DNA from 3 places in the Ligilactobacillus sp. LYQ60 genome. Region 2 is predicted to be linked to each of the others. Evidence: predicted binding sites of a transcription regulator. Region 2 holds the regulator's gene; each other region holds the start of a gene.

Evidence for each region. The regulator LexA, encoded in region 2, represses DNA repair genes until DNA is damaged. The targets are predictions, from matches to a motif close to CNAACANNTGTTNG.
Region 1: dinB (DNA polymerase IV) is a predicted target of LexA. The motif match lies at 3,719-3,732, and genes of this name have one in related genera.
Region 3: uvrB (excinuclease ABC subunit UvrB) is a predicted target of LexA. The motif match lies at 2,110-2,123, and genes of this name have one in related genera.

The regions. Positions count from the first base shown of each region.
Region 1 covers NZ_JBJFZV010000001.1:480,837-486,189, forward strand. The annotation lists gene ACI3EZ_RS02340 (DEAD/DEAH box helicase) at 240-1,583, opposite strand; gene ACI3EZ_RS02345 (bifunctional oligoribonuclease/PAP phosphatase NrnA) at 1,583-2,542, opposite strand; gene dinB (DNA polymerase IV) at 2,599-3,678, opposite strand; gene ACI3EZ_RS02355 (hypothetical protein) at 3,839-4,348, opposite strand; gene ACI3EZ_RS02360 (SPFH domain-containing protein) at 4,366-5,325, opposite strand; gene ACI3EZ_RS02365 (NfeD family protein) at 5,322-5,353, opposite strand, start outside.
Region 2 covers NZ_JBJFZV010000003.1:141,928-147,280, reverse strand. The annotation lists gene ACI3EZ_RS04430 (arginine repressor) at 1-221, shown strand, start outside; gene recN (DNA repair protein RecN) at 225-1,892, shown strand; gene ACI3EZ_RS04420 (YbhB/YbcL family Raf kinase inhibitor-like protein) at 1,980-2,489, opposite strand; gene lexA (transcriptional repressor LexA) at 2,507-3,130, opposite strand; gene ACI3EZ_RS04410 (DUF896 domain-containing protein) at 3,281-3,541, shown strand; gene ACI3EZ_RS04405 (YneF family protein) at 3,617-3,844, shown strand; gene ACI3EZ_RS04400 (lysophospholipid acyltransferase family protein) at 3,997-4,626, opposite strand; gene ACI3EZ_RS04395 (tRNA1(Val) (adenine(37)-N6)-methyltransferase) at 4,730-5,353, shown strand, end outside.
Region 3 covers NZ_JBJFZV010000008.1:46,545-51,897, reverse strand. The annotation lists gene ACI3EZ_RS06915 (DUF4176 domain-containing protein) at 403-546, shown strand; gene ACI3EZ_RS06910 (hypothetical protein) at 819-1,142, shown strand; gene ACI3EZ_RS06905 (DUF2922 domain-containing protein) at 1,478-1,723, opposite strand; gene ACI3EZ_RS06900 (DUF1659 domain-containing protein) at 1,756-1,965, opposite strand; gene uvrB (excinuclease ABC subunit UvrB) at 2,175-4,178, shown strand; gene uvrA (excinuclease ABC subunit UvrA) at 4,194-5,353, shown strand, end outside.

The sequences.
Region 1 (5,353 bases), on a different contig from region 2:
TTCCTTTCCAACGATAAAAAGCACCGTCACAACGTAAGGACGCCTTTGCGCGGTACCACCTTACTTGCAACGATGCTAGTCGTTTACCTCTTAATAATTAGTTCATTTAGTTTTAAGTCAGGGAGCACAGGCTACCTCATTCTAGATCCGTCGCACCACCAGGATCCTCGCTGCAGAACGCTAGCAGACCGCATATCCTGCCGCACCTAAGAATAGCAAACGTCCTCCCTAGTTGTCAATTACCAGTTATCACGGTGTTGCTTACGCTGAGCTCGCATTTTCTGACGCCGTTCAATCCGGCGTTTTTGCTGAGCATCCTTTGCAATTACCCGCTTAATCTTTTTTTTGTATCCCGGTTTATGCTTCTTCTTAGCCTTCTTGACCATTCCTCGGAGTTGCGGATCCATATGATCCTGACGTTTTCCCCGCTGCTGGCGCCGACGTCGATCGTACGTATCAACTAACCGACCATTTTTTAACTCTTTAGGCTTAAAATGGATTTCCATCCCTTCAAGTTCCTTAATTTGGCGGTCATCGCCCGGCCCATACAAGGTTATTGCTGTCCCGGACAATCCGTTGCGCCCGGTTCGCCCAACCCGGTGAACAAAAAATTCTAGATCACGGGGAAGATCATCATTAATTACCAAAGACACCCCTTCAATATCAATTCCCCGGGCTGCAAGGTCAGTCGCAACCACATACTGGTATTCCATGTTATGAATTGCACGCATAACCCGCTTTCGTTCACGGGGTTGAATTCCCCCGTGAACGGTAGCAACGCGTAATCCCTGGTGCCGCAGATAAGTACTCAATTCATCAGCCCGTTCCTTAGTATTAGTAAATACTAATGCCAGGTACGGTTCTCCCATAGTGAGTAGCCGCAAAATCAGCTGATTTCGGTCACGCCCCTTCGTTGATAACAAGAAGTTATCAATCGTGGGACTAATTACATGCTGGTTTTCCACCACTTCGACTACCGGATTTTCCATGTATTTCCGTAAAAATGGGCGTAATTTTTCCGGAATCGTGGCGGAAAAGACCATCATTTGAAGATCACGCGGCATTGCTCCGGCAATGGCATCCGTTTCCGCTAAAAAACCGAGGTCGAGCGTCATATCAGCCTCGTCAACCACCAACATTTTAGTGCGGTGAACATCAAGCGCGCCTCGCCGAATCAAATCATTGATTCGCCCTGGGGTACCAATAACAATCTGGGGTTGTGCCCGCTGAAGCTTGCTGATTTGGCGTTGTTTATCAGTTCCTCCCACGTAATTTTGCACCACGATCGCCGGGTTAAACCGCACAATCTGCTTGGCGGCATCGTAAATTTGATAAGCCAATTCCCGACTCGGGGTTGTAATAACAGCTTGAACCGACTGAATCCGGGGATCAACCGCGTTAAAAATCGGAAGAAGAAACGTATGCGTCTTCCCGCTTCCAGTCTGAGATTGCCCCACAACACTTTTCCCCGCCATAATCGTTGGGATTAGCCGTTGCTGCACTTCCGTCGGACGGCTAAAGTTAATCGCTGCCAACGCCTTCATGATAAACGGCTGAAATTTAAAATCTGCAAAGGTCGCCATCACTGGTGTTCCTCCTCATACTTCGCTGCGAGAGCATCTAACTCAGCCACGTAGTCCGGGATCTGCTCTTCATCATGTAAAACCGCTCCACTAGCAAGGGGATGACCGCCACCATCGTGCTTCTTTGCCAATTCATTAATCACCGGCGCCTTTGACCGAATTCGGAGCCGGTATGTTCCGTCCCGTTGCTCAACAATTACGGTCCAACACAAAACATCCGCAATCATCCCGGGAAGGGAAACAACACTGGACGTCCCAGCATCCTTAATTCCTAACCGGGCAATATCTTCCAGTTTAATCACAACAAAAGCAGCGTGATGCGCTGTAATCTCCATATTTTGATATACAAATGCAGCCAACCGCGCCTCCGGAAGGGAAATATCGCTTAACTTCCGGTTAACCGCCGGAGCATCAATTCCCTGCCGGAAAAGTTTAGCAACAACCTCCAACGTATGCGGTGTCGTATTATCGTACATAAACCGGCCAGTATCCCCAACAATCCCGGCATACAGCATCCGGGCTGCTTCGGGCGTTAAGTGAAGCTTCCCGTGGCTCGCTGAAACAAGGTCCACTATCAGTTCAGACGTACTTGATGCTTCTGGGACAACCCAGTTTAACGGCGCATACTGATCTTCTGCTGGATGATGATCAATTTTAATGAGATCAGCTCCCGTAGTATACCGGGCATCGTCAACCCGCGGCGCATTTGCCGTATCCAAAACAATCACCAAAGCGTGCTGATAAACCGCATCGTCAATGGTCTGTTCCTTGGCAATCCAATCAAGGCTGTGCACGTCTTGCCCAACCTGATAGACCTGCTTACCCGGAAAACTTGCCCGCAAAATGGTTGCCAACCCTGCTTGAGCTCCCACGGCATCCGGATCCGGCCGCTGGTGGCGGTGAATAATAATCGTTGGTGCAGCTTCAATCTTATTAATAATTTCATCTTGTACTGTCATCCTTATCGGTCCCTTCTTCAAAACCTTCCTGTTACCCAGTATAGCAAATTCCCCGCCTAAAGCGGGAGGCGGATGTTCTCAAAGGCAACGTCATCCAGGTTAGTCATCGTCAAACCCAACAGCCGAACGTTAATAGCATCCGGTTGAACCACGTCAAATAATTGCTGCCCATACCGTTGAATTTCTTGAACATCATTTTCAAAGTAATCATCCAGGGTAATCCGCCGCGTAACCGTTTCAAACGCCGCATTCCGCACCTTAATGACAAGCGTCTTCCCGTGTTTTTGTTTCCGGTGAAGTTCACTAACAAGCCGTTCGGCCGTCGCATGCATTACGCGCTCAACTTCAACACCACTCATCAATGGCTGGTCAAACGTTCGTTCACTTCCAATTGATTTGCGCTCCCGTTGCCATTCAACTGGTCGGGGATCAATCCCCCGAATCCGTTCATAAAACAGGTGACCCGCCTTACCAAAGCGCCGGATTAACTCCGTATCGCTCACCGCATATAAGTCCGCCCCCGTTTCAATTCCCATAGCATGCATTTTTACAACGGTCTTCTTCCCCACGCCCCGAATGGTCTCAATGGGAAGCGGATCAAGAAAGGCCCGCACATCCTCCTGCCGGACAACCGCCACACCAACTGGTTTACGGTATTCCGATCCAAGCTTTGCTAAAAATTTATTTGGCGCCACCCCTACCGAACAAGTCAGGTGGGTTTGCTCAAAGATGGCCCGTTGAATCTGGCGGGCAACCACAATTGCTGACCGGATTCCCTGTTTATTTCGCGTAACGTCCAAGTATGCCTCATCCAAAGCAACCGGTTCAATCATATCGGTATACTCGTGAAAAAGCGCATGAATCTGGTCGGAAACCCGGTGATACTTGGGAAAGTCTGGCCGCCGAAAGTGAGCTTGTGGGCACCGCCGAAGGGCCTCTTGTGCACTCATGGCCGAGTGAATCCCGTATTGCCGCGCAATGTAATTGGCAGTTGCCACTACCCCATGTCCCCCGGAATGTCGAGGATTCCGGCTTACCACAAGCGGCACGTTTTGTAATTCTGGGTGATCCCGCATTTCAATTGATGCGTAGAAGGCGTCCATATCGACGTGAATAATTTTTCGTTGTCCAACCACAAAATCATCCCCACAATCGTTCTTCCTTTTATTAAAACGCCGCACACGTGTTCGTGCAACTTCTTTTAATTTTACGCTAAAAAAGAGGCCGGAATCTATGATCCAACCCCTCGCATATTCAAATCCCTCACGGTGAAATGCTTATTTTTCGTAAAAATCATCATCGCTGCTGAACATGCCTAACCACAAAGAAAACAATGGTGGTTATAACTGCGGTAATAATGAATACATTAGCCATCGCAAAATCGCACAGAAGACTAATCCCCGCCATCGCCTTATCTGCACCGTGTAATGCAGCCGCCATCAACCACCGGTCCATCGTTTCAACAATCACAATCTGCGCAATCCATCCTAGGATAACGGTCACCATCATCACCCCCAGAGCGGCAAACCCACTTTGACGTAATGACAGAACATTGCGTAACGTCCACCACGCTAGTAGCCAAGCAATTAATACGTAACCACACCACATAATTCGTGAAACGACGACCTGCGCATAGAGCGAAGAATGCCTCAAAAATATTTCCGCAGTAAAATTCAGCGCCATCTCAACAAAGGTTAGTATAATGGCAAGCGTCCATAACCGTGCTATCCCCTTCTTGGACGGGACGTTTTCCCCCGACTGCTTAGGAGCCTTCCGGACACCATAACTAAACTGTTTCCGTTCCATTGAGTATCCTCGGCGCGTTAGTTCTGCTGGTCAGTCGTGGCCTGTTTTTTAGCGGGAGCATCCGTTACGCTGGCCTTAAACACGGAGCCAAGGCTCGCAATGTTCTGCAACTCACTCGGAATTACCAACTTTGTTGCTTGTCCATCCGCCAACTGCTTAACGGCCTCTAAGCCCTTAACGGTTAACGTCTGATCCGTTACGTCCGCCTGACTAATTGCACTCAGTCCGTCAGCTGTGGCCTGTTGAACCTGCCGAATTGCCTCAGCCTGCCCTTCAGCTTCCAAAATTCGGGACTGCTTTTGCCCCTCAGCGACCTGAATCGCTGATTCCTTATCGGCCTGAGCCTGCAAAATTTGAGATTCTTTTTGCCCTTCCGCCTGCAGAATTGCGGCTTTCTTGTTTCCTTCAGCAGCCAGCACCTGAGCCCGGCGTTCCCGTTCAGCTTTCATTTGCTTTTCCATGGCATTCTGAATTTCAGCCGGCGGCGTAATATCCTTTACTTCCACCCGGTTAACCTTGATTCCCCACTTATCGGTGGCGCCATCCAAAATGGTCCGCATTTTGGTATTAATGATGTCCCGGCTCGTTAATGTCTCGTCAAGATCCAAATCCCCAATAATGTTCCGAAGCGTCGTTGCCGTTAAGTTTTCAAGCGCGGCGACCGGGTTTTCAATTCCGTAAGTCGTCAGTTTAGAATCCGTCACCTGAGAATAAACCACGGTATTAATCTTAATCGTAACGTTATCCTTCGTAATCACCGGCTGTGGTGGAAAATCCATTACCTGTTCCTTAAGGGAGTTCTTAGCTACCACATTGTCGACAAACGGAACCAGAAAGTGAACACCGTTTGTCCAGGTAGCGTAGTAACTTCCCAATCGCTCCACAACCCAGCTTTGACTCTGACTAACAACCCGAATATGACCGAGTACGTACACAACTACCGCAACTAAAATCAGCAATAAAATTAAAAAAATCATTTGTCATCCTCCTGCTTAATTTTTTCCA
Region 2 (5,353 bases):
TTCGGGGGGCTTTGGTGGGAATTCGGGTGCACGACTCAATGTGTGCCCTCCAGGTTCTCCCCGGAAATGGTCCGGCGTTAGCGCATTTAATTGAGCAAGCGCAGTTTCCAACGGTTTTTGCAGCATTAGCAAACGATGCTATGGTGGTGGTATTTATGAATAATCCGGCGGCCGCTAAGCAGTTTGCGGATCAGGTTATGGCTTGGAGTAAGGAGGTGTAGGGCATGCTCCAGGAGTTAGAAATTCATGATTTTGCGATTATTGAGCAGTTAAACGTTACTTTTTATGACCAAATGACCGTGCTTACAGGAGAAACAGGAGCAGGGAAATCCATTATCATTGATGCCCTCGGGCTTCTTGCTGGGGGACGGGGCCTTAGCGAATTTATTAGGAAAGGGGCTCAAAGGGCGGTTTTACGTGGTCTTTTTGTTGTTCCAGTAGATGCACCGGTTGTTCAAGAGTTAACGGATAGGGGAATTTCTGTTAATGACGGTGAAATTCTCCTTGAAAGAAACCTTACCCGGGCGGGCCGGAACGTATGTCGTGTGAACGGGACCCTGGTAAATTTGGCAACGTTACGAGCGGTCGGGGAACGTTTGATTGATATTCACGGCCAAAATGAACACCAAGAGCTGATGCGACCCGAGACACACTTAGGATTGCTTGACGAGTATGCGCAGGAAACGCACACACTCCGGGAGCGTTACCAGGCTGTCTATAAGGATTATGAGCAACAACAGCAGGCCCTTAACCAGCGAAAAAAGGATGAACAAGCGTGGGCCCAACGACTCGATATGCTTGATTTTCAAGTAAAGGAAATTGAAGCAGCCCACTTAAAACCAGGCGAAGAGGAGAAATTGACTGCTGAAAAGGAGCGCCTTGTTAACTACCAGGCAATTCATGATGCGCTTGAGCATAGTTATCAGTTACTTAACGGTCAGGCAGACGTCCTCGGCCATTTGGGGACGGCAATGGATGAGCTAGAGCAGGTGGCCCAGTATAGCGACCGGTTAACGCAGATTAGCGAAACAGTCGGTGCGGCGTTTTATAGCCTGCAGGACGTCGAGCGGGATATTGCGGATGAACGTGATAATTCGGCATGGGACGAAGGCCGCCTTGATGAAATTGAACAGCGTTTGGAAGTAATCCACCAATTAAAGCGGAAATATGGTGACTCAATTGCGGCTGTGTTAGAACATTACGAGAAAATTAAGCGGGAGCTTACGACGATGCAAGGAGAGGATGCTGACCTTCAGTCCCTTGAGCGGGGCGTGCAATCCATTAAGAAAAAGGCGCAAACCCTTGCAGACCAACTGACTACTGCCCGGAAAAAAGCGGCCCGGCGACTTGAACAGGCGATTCATGTTGAATTGGCGGCGTTGTACATGAACAAGGTTATTTTTAAAGTCCGTTTTAGTAAAGAAAAGCTAACATTTAACGGTCAGGATGGGGTTGAATTTTACGTTCAGACTAATCCAGGGGAAGAAATTGGTCCGCTGGCGAAAATTGCTTCGGGTGGAGAGTTGTCCCGGATAATGCTGGCGTTAAAGACAATTTTTGCACACCGGAAAAACGTTACCAGTATCATTTTTGATGAGGTGGATACCGGAGTAAGCGGCCGGGTAGCGCAGGCGATTGCTGAAAAAATTTACCAGATTGCCACTAATTCGCAGGTACTTTGTATTACTCATTTGCCTCAGGTGGCATCAATTGCGCAGCATCACTATTACATTGAAAAAATGGTGCGGGCAGGGCGTACAACCACGCACCTAACAGTGTTAAACGATGCGCAGCGGGTTGATGAGATTGCCCGGATGTTAGCTGGGAGCACGGTGACACCATTAACCCAGAAACATGCGCAGGAAATGCTGTCAGCAATGCAAAAAGAGTAAGAAAATAGTTATGTAAAAAGAGCAACGGGAGGGACTTACTGTCCCTCCCGTTGCTCTTTTTATTATGCTCGCTTCTTTCGTTTGGGGTTAATCAGCAGAATATGGAAGAGGTATCCGGGCGGTGTCAAGGACGTGGCCCTCCATGGCGTGCAGTAATTCATTCATCCAGTATCCTTGTGGGAGGGAGAGGAATGTGTTCAGCGCATATCCTGTAAGAAGGTAGTCATGAACGCCGTGCGGTGGTCGCGGTCCCGTATATCCTTGGCAAATTTCTGCTGGGGCAGTCACAAACCTACTGGCATTACTATTCTTTCCCTGAATGAACTGGGCAGCGAGTTGTCGGCTTGCATCTTCGGGCAATACAGGAGTTGTTGCGGGAAGATTGGCAAGGGTCCAGTGGATCCAAGCAAACCCACATACGGGAATAGAATCATAGTCAACAAGGGTAAGGGCCAGCGTTTTGGTTGTTTTTGGGAAACCGGTAAATGTTACCGGAAACGACCGTACCGGATGATTAGCAACTTGGTCTGTTTGGGGTGCTCGGCTTCCAAACTGGTCAGCAAGATGCCCGTCAACGAGTGGAACTGTAATTTTCATATGAAGTCCTCCAATAATTAAATTGTATTACGATAAAGGCCAATAACTTTTCCGAGAATGGTAATGTCAGGAAGAATAATCGGTGCCATGGTATCATTCTCAGGCTGTAGCCGGATATGATCCTTTTCTTTAAAGAATCGTTTGCACGTTGCTTCGTTTTCGGCTGTCATGGCAATAATAATATCGCCGTTATCAGCAAAACGTTGCTTGCGTACAATTACCTTATCTCCGTCAAGAATCCCCGCTTTTATCATACTCTCACCACGAATTGTTAGCATAAACAGGTCTTCGGCGGAACTAAATTCCGGAGGAAGCGGGAAAAACTCATCCGTATCTTCGATTGCTAAGATTGGTTGCCCCGCCGTAACGGTTCCAATTACTGGAATTTGTTTAGCGTGGGGGCGAATTCCTAATACTTCTTTTCCAGCAACGGTAACTTCAATGGCCCGGGGTTTAGTAGGATCCCGCTGGAGATAACCCTTCTTTTCAAGACGAGCAAGGTGGCCGTGAACGGTTGAAGTTGACGAGAGGCTAACAGCCTGACAAATTTCTCGTACGGTTGGCGGGTACCCCTGTTTATTAACGTGATCATAGATATAGCGTAAGACGGCAATCTGCCGCTTTTCGGTTGGTTGAGACATTTTATAACTCCTATAATAAGTACTCTCTATCGCTAGGATACCATAGAAGAACGCTGTGGTGCAAACGGATGTTCGCACCATGCTTGTACCACTCCGCGGTTTTCGGTAAAATAAATGGTGATAAATGTGTAAACAAAGGAGGAGTGGACAGTGGCAGATGAACGACAGGGGAAGATTCCGCAGGACTTAATTGATCGGATTAATGAATTAGCCCGGAAGAAAAAGGCGACGGGGCTTACCGTAGAGGAGCAGGCTGAACAAAAACGACTGCGGGAAGATTACCTAGCACGGTTTCGCGCAAACTTTCGGAGTCAGGTTGAAATGTTACAGGTATATGATAAAAACGGAAAAGAGGTCACGCCCGAAAAGGTTAAGCAGATTCAGCGGGACCGCGGGCTCCGGGACGATTAAGTGAAGCGGGTGTTGCTCCGCTTCTTATTATTATGTAGAATTGTTAGGTGAAAGTTTAGAAAGGGGAATTTTAGGATGTCAACAGGGATATGGATTCTAATTGTAGTAATTGGCGTAGTTGGCGGATTTGTAGGGGGCTTCTTTTTTACCCGGAAATACATGGAAAATTACTTCAAAAATAACCCGCCGTTTAACGAGCAAATGTTACGGACGATGATGGTTCAGATGGGACAACGCCCGTCAGAAAAGAAATTGCACCAAATGATGACAGCAATGAAGGCCAGCTACAAGAAGCAAAACTAATTATCGGGATGTAGGGGCGAAGAAAACGGGTATAGGGAAAATCGTAAAGCAGCGAGTCAATTCAGCCCGTTTATTTTGGCACTAGGTTATCCATCAGAAGTAAAGAGGTTAGGGCTTAACGCCCCAACCCCTTTACTTTTATTCACATTTGATCATTGTTTTTTAGTTTTAGTGGGATCCTGGTAAACATAATTTGGATCGATTTGGTTATCAAGCTGCTGGAAAGCAGTATTCATTTGTTCAAGGATCAGAGCTTGTTTGTCTTTACTAAGGCGTCCTTGTCCAACGGTGATCGGGTTACCAAACGCAATGGTTGATTTGTGGCGTTTTAATATGTCCCGGAATGTGAGGGGGCCTTGGTAAACGGCGGGGACAATTGGGACGTTGGCCATTTTGGCGATGAGAAGTACGCCGCCCTTTAACTTTTGGGAGTGGCGGGTTCCGGACGGAAACATAATGAGGGAGATATCCCGTTCCTTCAGCCACTTAACGGGGGTTTTAATTGCCTTTATGCCTGGTTTACTCCGGTCAACCGGAAAGGCGTTGAGGTGGGTAATCAACCAACGCAAGAGTGGGTTTTTGAAGAGCTCCTTCTTGGCCATGTAGCAAAATTGTTTAGGGGTTGCTGCCCATGAGAGGTAGACCATGTCAAACCAGGCGCGGTGCGGAGCAACAAGAATGTAGTTTCCCTCAGGAAGGCGTTCTTTATTTAAAACGCGGGGTGCTCCGTTAATGATTCGGAGAAACGTGGTTCCGATAAAACGGATAAACGAGAAAAACACGGTGGTCATTCCTTTCGCATGTAATGGTAAAATTAAATCATGACTAGTATGCCGGATTTTTGTACCGGGTGCAAGAAGGAACTGGTGAAACGGAGGGGAAGTAGTGCAGGTAAGGTTACAGTCAGATGAGCGGATTGATCAGTTATATGCCCACGACATTCGAATTATTCAAAGCCCAAGTGTTTTTTCGTTTTCCCTTGACGCGGTGCTTCTAGCGGACTTTGCCCGCCCTATACTGAAAAGAACCGGACAAGTTGTTGACCTCTGCGCGGGGAACGGCGCAGTGGGACTGTTTTTATCAGCAAAAACCCGGGCCACCATTACTGCTGTTGAGCTTCAGCCTCGGTTAGCTGATATGGCCCGGCGCAGTGTTTTGCTAAATAATTTAGAAAACCGGATGCAGGTATTAACGTTAGACCTGAATGATGCGTTTACGCGGATTCCTAAGGATTCGGTAGATACGGTTACGTGTAATCCCCCGTACTTTCCGGTAACCCCGGTAAGTAAGAAAAACCCCAACCGGTACCTTGCCGTTGCTCGTCACGAGTTAACGGTAACCCTTGAGCAGGTTATTCGAATAACTAGTGGGCTTTTAAAAACAAATGGGCATGCTTATTTGGTGCATCGACCGGACAGGCTAGGTGAATTGATTATGCTGATGAGAGAATACCGGCTTGCGCCTAAACGGGTACGATTGGTTTACCCGAAGGCGGGCCGGGACGCCAAC
Region 3 (5,353 bases), on a different contig from region 2:
TAATGTGTACTCTTCCGTTTTTTAATTCGTTTACTAACTGGTTAAGTGGATTTCATCTAACGTTTCATTGGTGGATGTGGTTGATTGCAATTATTATTGGTTTACTAGGTTACGAGGCTAATCGACGGAACGATGCAACTCAGTTCGAGAAAGTTGAACCAAACGAGGAAGTTATTAATTCTCATGTTAAATATTGTTTACTGTTTGTTTTAGGATATATTCCGTTGGATTTAGTACTACTATCTACAATTCATTGGGGCCAATATCCATATTTGCAATTAGATGATGTTATGATGATTTTTATGATTGTATATGTGAATACTATGCTGTTATACCTTATACTAGAGGGTCTTTATGTACGTATTCGTTATGTAAGGTAAATATATAAAAAGGGATGTTTTCATGTTACCGATTGGCTCGGTTGTGAAAACAAAATTTTCAAAAAACAATTCAAAATTAATAATTGTATCAATCATGCCAGAAGGTACTATATCTGGGGAAAAGGGTCATTACGATTACGGCGCATTCTTGTATCCCATAAGATAGATGGGGGATGAGATGCCGTTTTTCAATAAGGATGATTTTACTAAAATGGTCACACAAAAATATCAGTTGGAAATCCAGTTAATCACGTAGAGCAATTAATCGGGGAATGCGTGGCATTGGATATGGACGAAAGTGCTGGGATAGGATATTAAAATAGGATTGCATCATTTTTTACCGAGGAATCTAAATTTCACATTTTATGTTCAATTTGACCTCGCATAAATTATTTGAATTGATAGACTGGTTTTGTTCGGTAACCCAAGGAGGAGCCAATGAAACCAGTCCATTTTGAATACGTATTGTCTTCGTCGCGGGAACGGGTTATCCATGCAGCCTTGCACCGGCTTCACCTTACTCCGGGGAGTCCGCTTTATGAAGATCTTTTCGTGGAGGGGCAGTTGCTTTTCGCGGCGGCCTACGCCGACTATTGCGCCCGGTTTACCGCTCAAGACGAACACCAGATTATTATGTATGCCAGCCAGCGCATCCGGTGGGGATTAATCGATTATCTCCGGCGGGAACGGCGTCACCAAAAAACCGTCAATTACGGTCTAATCCCCGCCGCAGTAGGGGGGGGGGCAGCGCGCACCTGGTAACTCATTTTCTACCGGCTGAAACAATTGAAGCTCAGCAGCTTCTTAACCAGGTTTTACAGGAGGCTTCTACCGGAGAGCGCATCTTTTTAATCGGACGTTTGACCCGTAATTTATCGGTTAGGGAGATTGCCTGCGAGGCCGGGGTGGCCCCCGGTACGGTTTACCGGTGGCGTCGACAGTTATGGGCACGGATGATGCGGCTGCGGAATGAGACGTAAAGGGTTTGGGGGCCAGGAGCCGGGCACACTGGGCGTAATTAAGAAACAGAATATAATTTTTTCAAAATAAAATGGGGATGGTTGTAACCATCCCCATTTGTTCGGTAACCAGTGTGCTTAGTGTGTCACTGGTGCTGCTTTCTCTTCCTTGAAGAGTGATGCAGCCGTCGTATCGACGTACTCTGCGGCCACTGGGTGTGCCAGCAGTTCACTGCCATCCGCAGCAACAAAAAGTTTAAGTCCGCTCAATTGGTCCATGATCTGGTGAACGGTATCCTTATCATGAGCGGTGGTGACGTTGGTGAGCCGAACGCGACGTGTTTTTCCCTGGCTATCCCGGAACGTGAGGTTCAGTACTTTCATTTAGATTCCCCCTTTCAGTGGTGCGATGGTGACTATTGAACCGCAATCGTGCGGTTCCCTGTCAACATGATTGTCTTAACCGGTTCATCGGTTAGCTGACTAATCAGTTTAGCAAACTGCTGAATGGTCTGATCGGTTGCCGTGGGGTTGACGTTGTTAAACGCCCGCTGGCGTAACCGGGCACTGTCCTTGACGGTGCATCCCAGCCGGATACTGAGCTTATTCCAATGATCGTTATTCATGGCGCTTCCTCCTGGTGATTATTTTGTAAGCTTACACTCTTAATAACGAAGCAGCCGGTAATTTTTGACGGGGAAGAAAATATTTCGTTAAAAAAAGAAGGGGAGGTGGTAATCCGGGGCGCGGTTCGCGTAGTCGGTGTGATGCGAAAGTATGTTCGGCGTGGTAGAATAGAATTACTTTAAGTTAGTACGAATGGAGGGAAGTGCGCATGATTGAACGGCAGGCGGACCGCCAGTTTGAGTTGGTGTCCAAGTACCGCCCGACGGGGGACCAACCCCAGGCTATTCAGCAGTTGACAGCGGGAATTCAAGCCGGAACGAAGGAACAGATTCTTCTGGGGGCGACCGGGACGGGGAAGACCTTCACGATTTCTAATGTGATTGCGCAGGCTAATAAGCCAACGCTGGTGTTAGCCCATAATAAGACGCTGGCCGGACAGTTGTATAGCGAGTTTAAGCAGTTCTTTCCGCACAATGCGGTTGAATACTTCGTTAGTTATTATGATTTTTACCAACCGGAAGCGTACGTTCCGTCCAGTGACACGTACATTGAGAAGGATTCCAGCATTAACGATGAGATTGATAAGCTCCGGCATTCTGCGACGAGTTCGTTGTTGGAGCGCAACGACGTAATTGTGGTGGCATCGGTCTCCTCCATCTTCGGGTTGGGGGATCCGGTGGAATACCAGAAACACGTGATTTCCCTGCGGGTTGGGCAGCAACTTGAGCGGGATGATTTGTTACGTGCGTTGGTTGATATTCAGTACGACCGTAACGACATTGACTTTCAACGGGGGCGGTTCCGGGTACACGGTGATGTCGTCGAGGTATTCCCGGCGTCCCATGATGAGCGGGCGTTGCGGATTGAATTTTTCGGGGACGAAATTGACCGGATGCGTGAAATTGATCCGCTGACCGGTGAGGTGTTTGGTGACCGCGATCACGTGGCCATCTTCCCGGCATCCCATTTCATGATTGATGGGGTGCACCTGGATGCGGGTATCAAAGCTATCCAGCAGGAACTCGAAGAGCGGGAGACTTACTTTGAAAAGGAGGGGAAACTGCTGGAAGCCCAACGACTCAAGCAGCGGACCACCTATGATATTGAGATGTTGCGCGAGATGGGGTACTGTCCGGGGATTGAGAACTACTCAGCACCATTGGAAGGCCGAAAACACGGTCAACCACCGCACACGTTGCTGGACTTTTTCCCGGATGATTTTCTGATTGTGGTCGACGAGTCCCACGTGACGATGCCGCAGGTGCGCGGGATGTACAACGGCGACCTTGCGCGCAAGCAGGTGTTGGTGGATTATGGGTTCCGCTTACCTAGTGCGGTAGATAACCGGCCACTGAAGCTTAACGAGTTTGAACAGCACGTCCACCAGATTATCTATATGTCTGCAACACCCGGGCCGTACGAGCTAGACCGAACCACCCACGTGGCCGAACAGATTATTCGGCCAACGGGGTTACTGGACCCCAAGGTTGAGGTGCGGCCGGTGATGGGCCAGATGGATAACCTCGTGGGGGAAATTAATAAGCGCGTTGACCTGAACGAGCGCGTGTTTGTCACGACCCTTACTAAGAAGATGGCCGAGGATTTGACGGATTACCTTAAAGACCTAGGAATTAAGGTGAAGTACCTCCATTCGGATATTAAAACGCTGGAGCGGACGAAGATTATCCGCGACCTGCGACTCGGCAAGTTTGATGTCTTGGTTGGAATTAACCTCCTGCGGGAGGGGATTGACGTGCCGGAGGTTTCCCTGGTGGCTATCCTGGACGCTGACAAGGAAGGCTTTTTGCGTAACGAACGCTCGTTGATTCAGACGATTGGGCGGGCGGCCCGAAACGAGCACGGTCACGTCATCATGTACGCGGACGAGGTAACGGCGTCGATGCGGGCGGCCATTGATGAAACGAAGCGGCGGCGGACCCTCCAGCAGCAATATAACCAGGAACATCACATTACACCGCACACGATTAAGAAGAAGATTAGCGCGGCTATTTCAGTGACGAACGGGACACCGGAAAATACGGATGAACCCGAAAATGAGGTTGAGTTTAGCAAGATGAGCCGGGCCGAGCAGCACGAGTTGATTAACAACTTAAAGCAGCAGATGCAGCGGGCGGCCAAGGAACTAAACTACGAGGAAGCCGCGACGCTCCGGGATACGATTATGGAATTGAAATTACAGATTGGTGAGTAAACGGAAGGTGAAAGTGTGGGACAGAATAAGATTGTGATTCACGGAGCGCGGGAACATAACTTGAAAAACATTGACGTTACGATTCCTAAGAACAAGTTAGTGGTGGTAACGGGATTATCCGGCTCCGGAAAGAGTTCACTGGCATTTGACACGTTGTATGCGGAGGGGCGCCGTCGGTACGTGGAAAGTTTGTCGGCGTACGCCCGCCAGTTTTTGGGGCAGACCAGTAAACCCGACGTGGATGCGATTGACGGGCTCTCACCAGCCATCTCCATTGATCAGAAAACGACGTCCCATAATCCGCGTTCAACGGTTGGCACGGTGACGGAAATTAATGATTACCTGCGGTTATTATGGGCCCGGGTCGGCACGCCGGTTTGTCCGCACGATGGTCACGTGATTACGCGGCAATCCCCCCAACAGATGGTTGAACGAATTCTGCAGTTACCGGAGCGAACCAAACTCCAACTGTTGGCGCCGGTGGTGCGGGACAAGAAGGGGCAACACAAGCAGGTATTAGCTAAGATTCGCCGGGCCGGGTTTGTCCGGGTAATGGTCGACGGGGAACGTTACGACCTGGATGAGGTGCCGGCACTTGAAAAGAATAAGAAGCACGCCATTGCGGTGATTGTTGACCGGATTATTGTCAAACCGGGGATCCGCTCCCGGCTCTTTGATTCAGTGGAGGCGGCCCTCAAACTAACCCATGGGTTTATGACGGTCGACGTGATCGGTGGTGCTCCTTTGCAGTTTTCCGAAAATTTTGCCTGCCCATACTGCGGGTTTACGATTGGGGAGCTTGAGCCGCGCTTGTTTTCGTTTAACGCACCGTACGGGGCTTGCCCGGCGTGTGACGGGTTAGGCCATAAGATTGAGGTTGATCCTGATTTAGTTGTTCCAGATAAGCGCTTGTCGCTTGAAGAAGGCGCGGTAGCGCCGTGGAACTCTGCAACGGCGCAGTACTACCCGACAATGTTGCGGCAGGCCTGCCGGCAGTTTGGCATTCCCCTAGACGTGCCGTTTGAAAAGCTCAGTAAAGCTGATCAGCACACCGTTTTGTACGGGGCCGGGGAGCGGCAGTTCCACTTCCAGTTCCAAGGAAGTGAAATGGGCGGCGCCCGCGACCTTGATATGCAGTTTGAGGGGGTTATCCCCAATGTTGATCGGCGCTACCA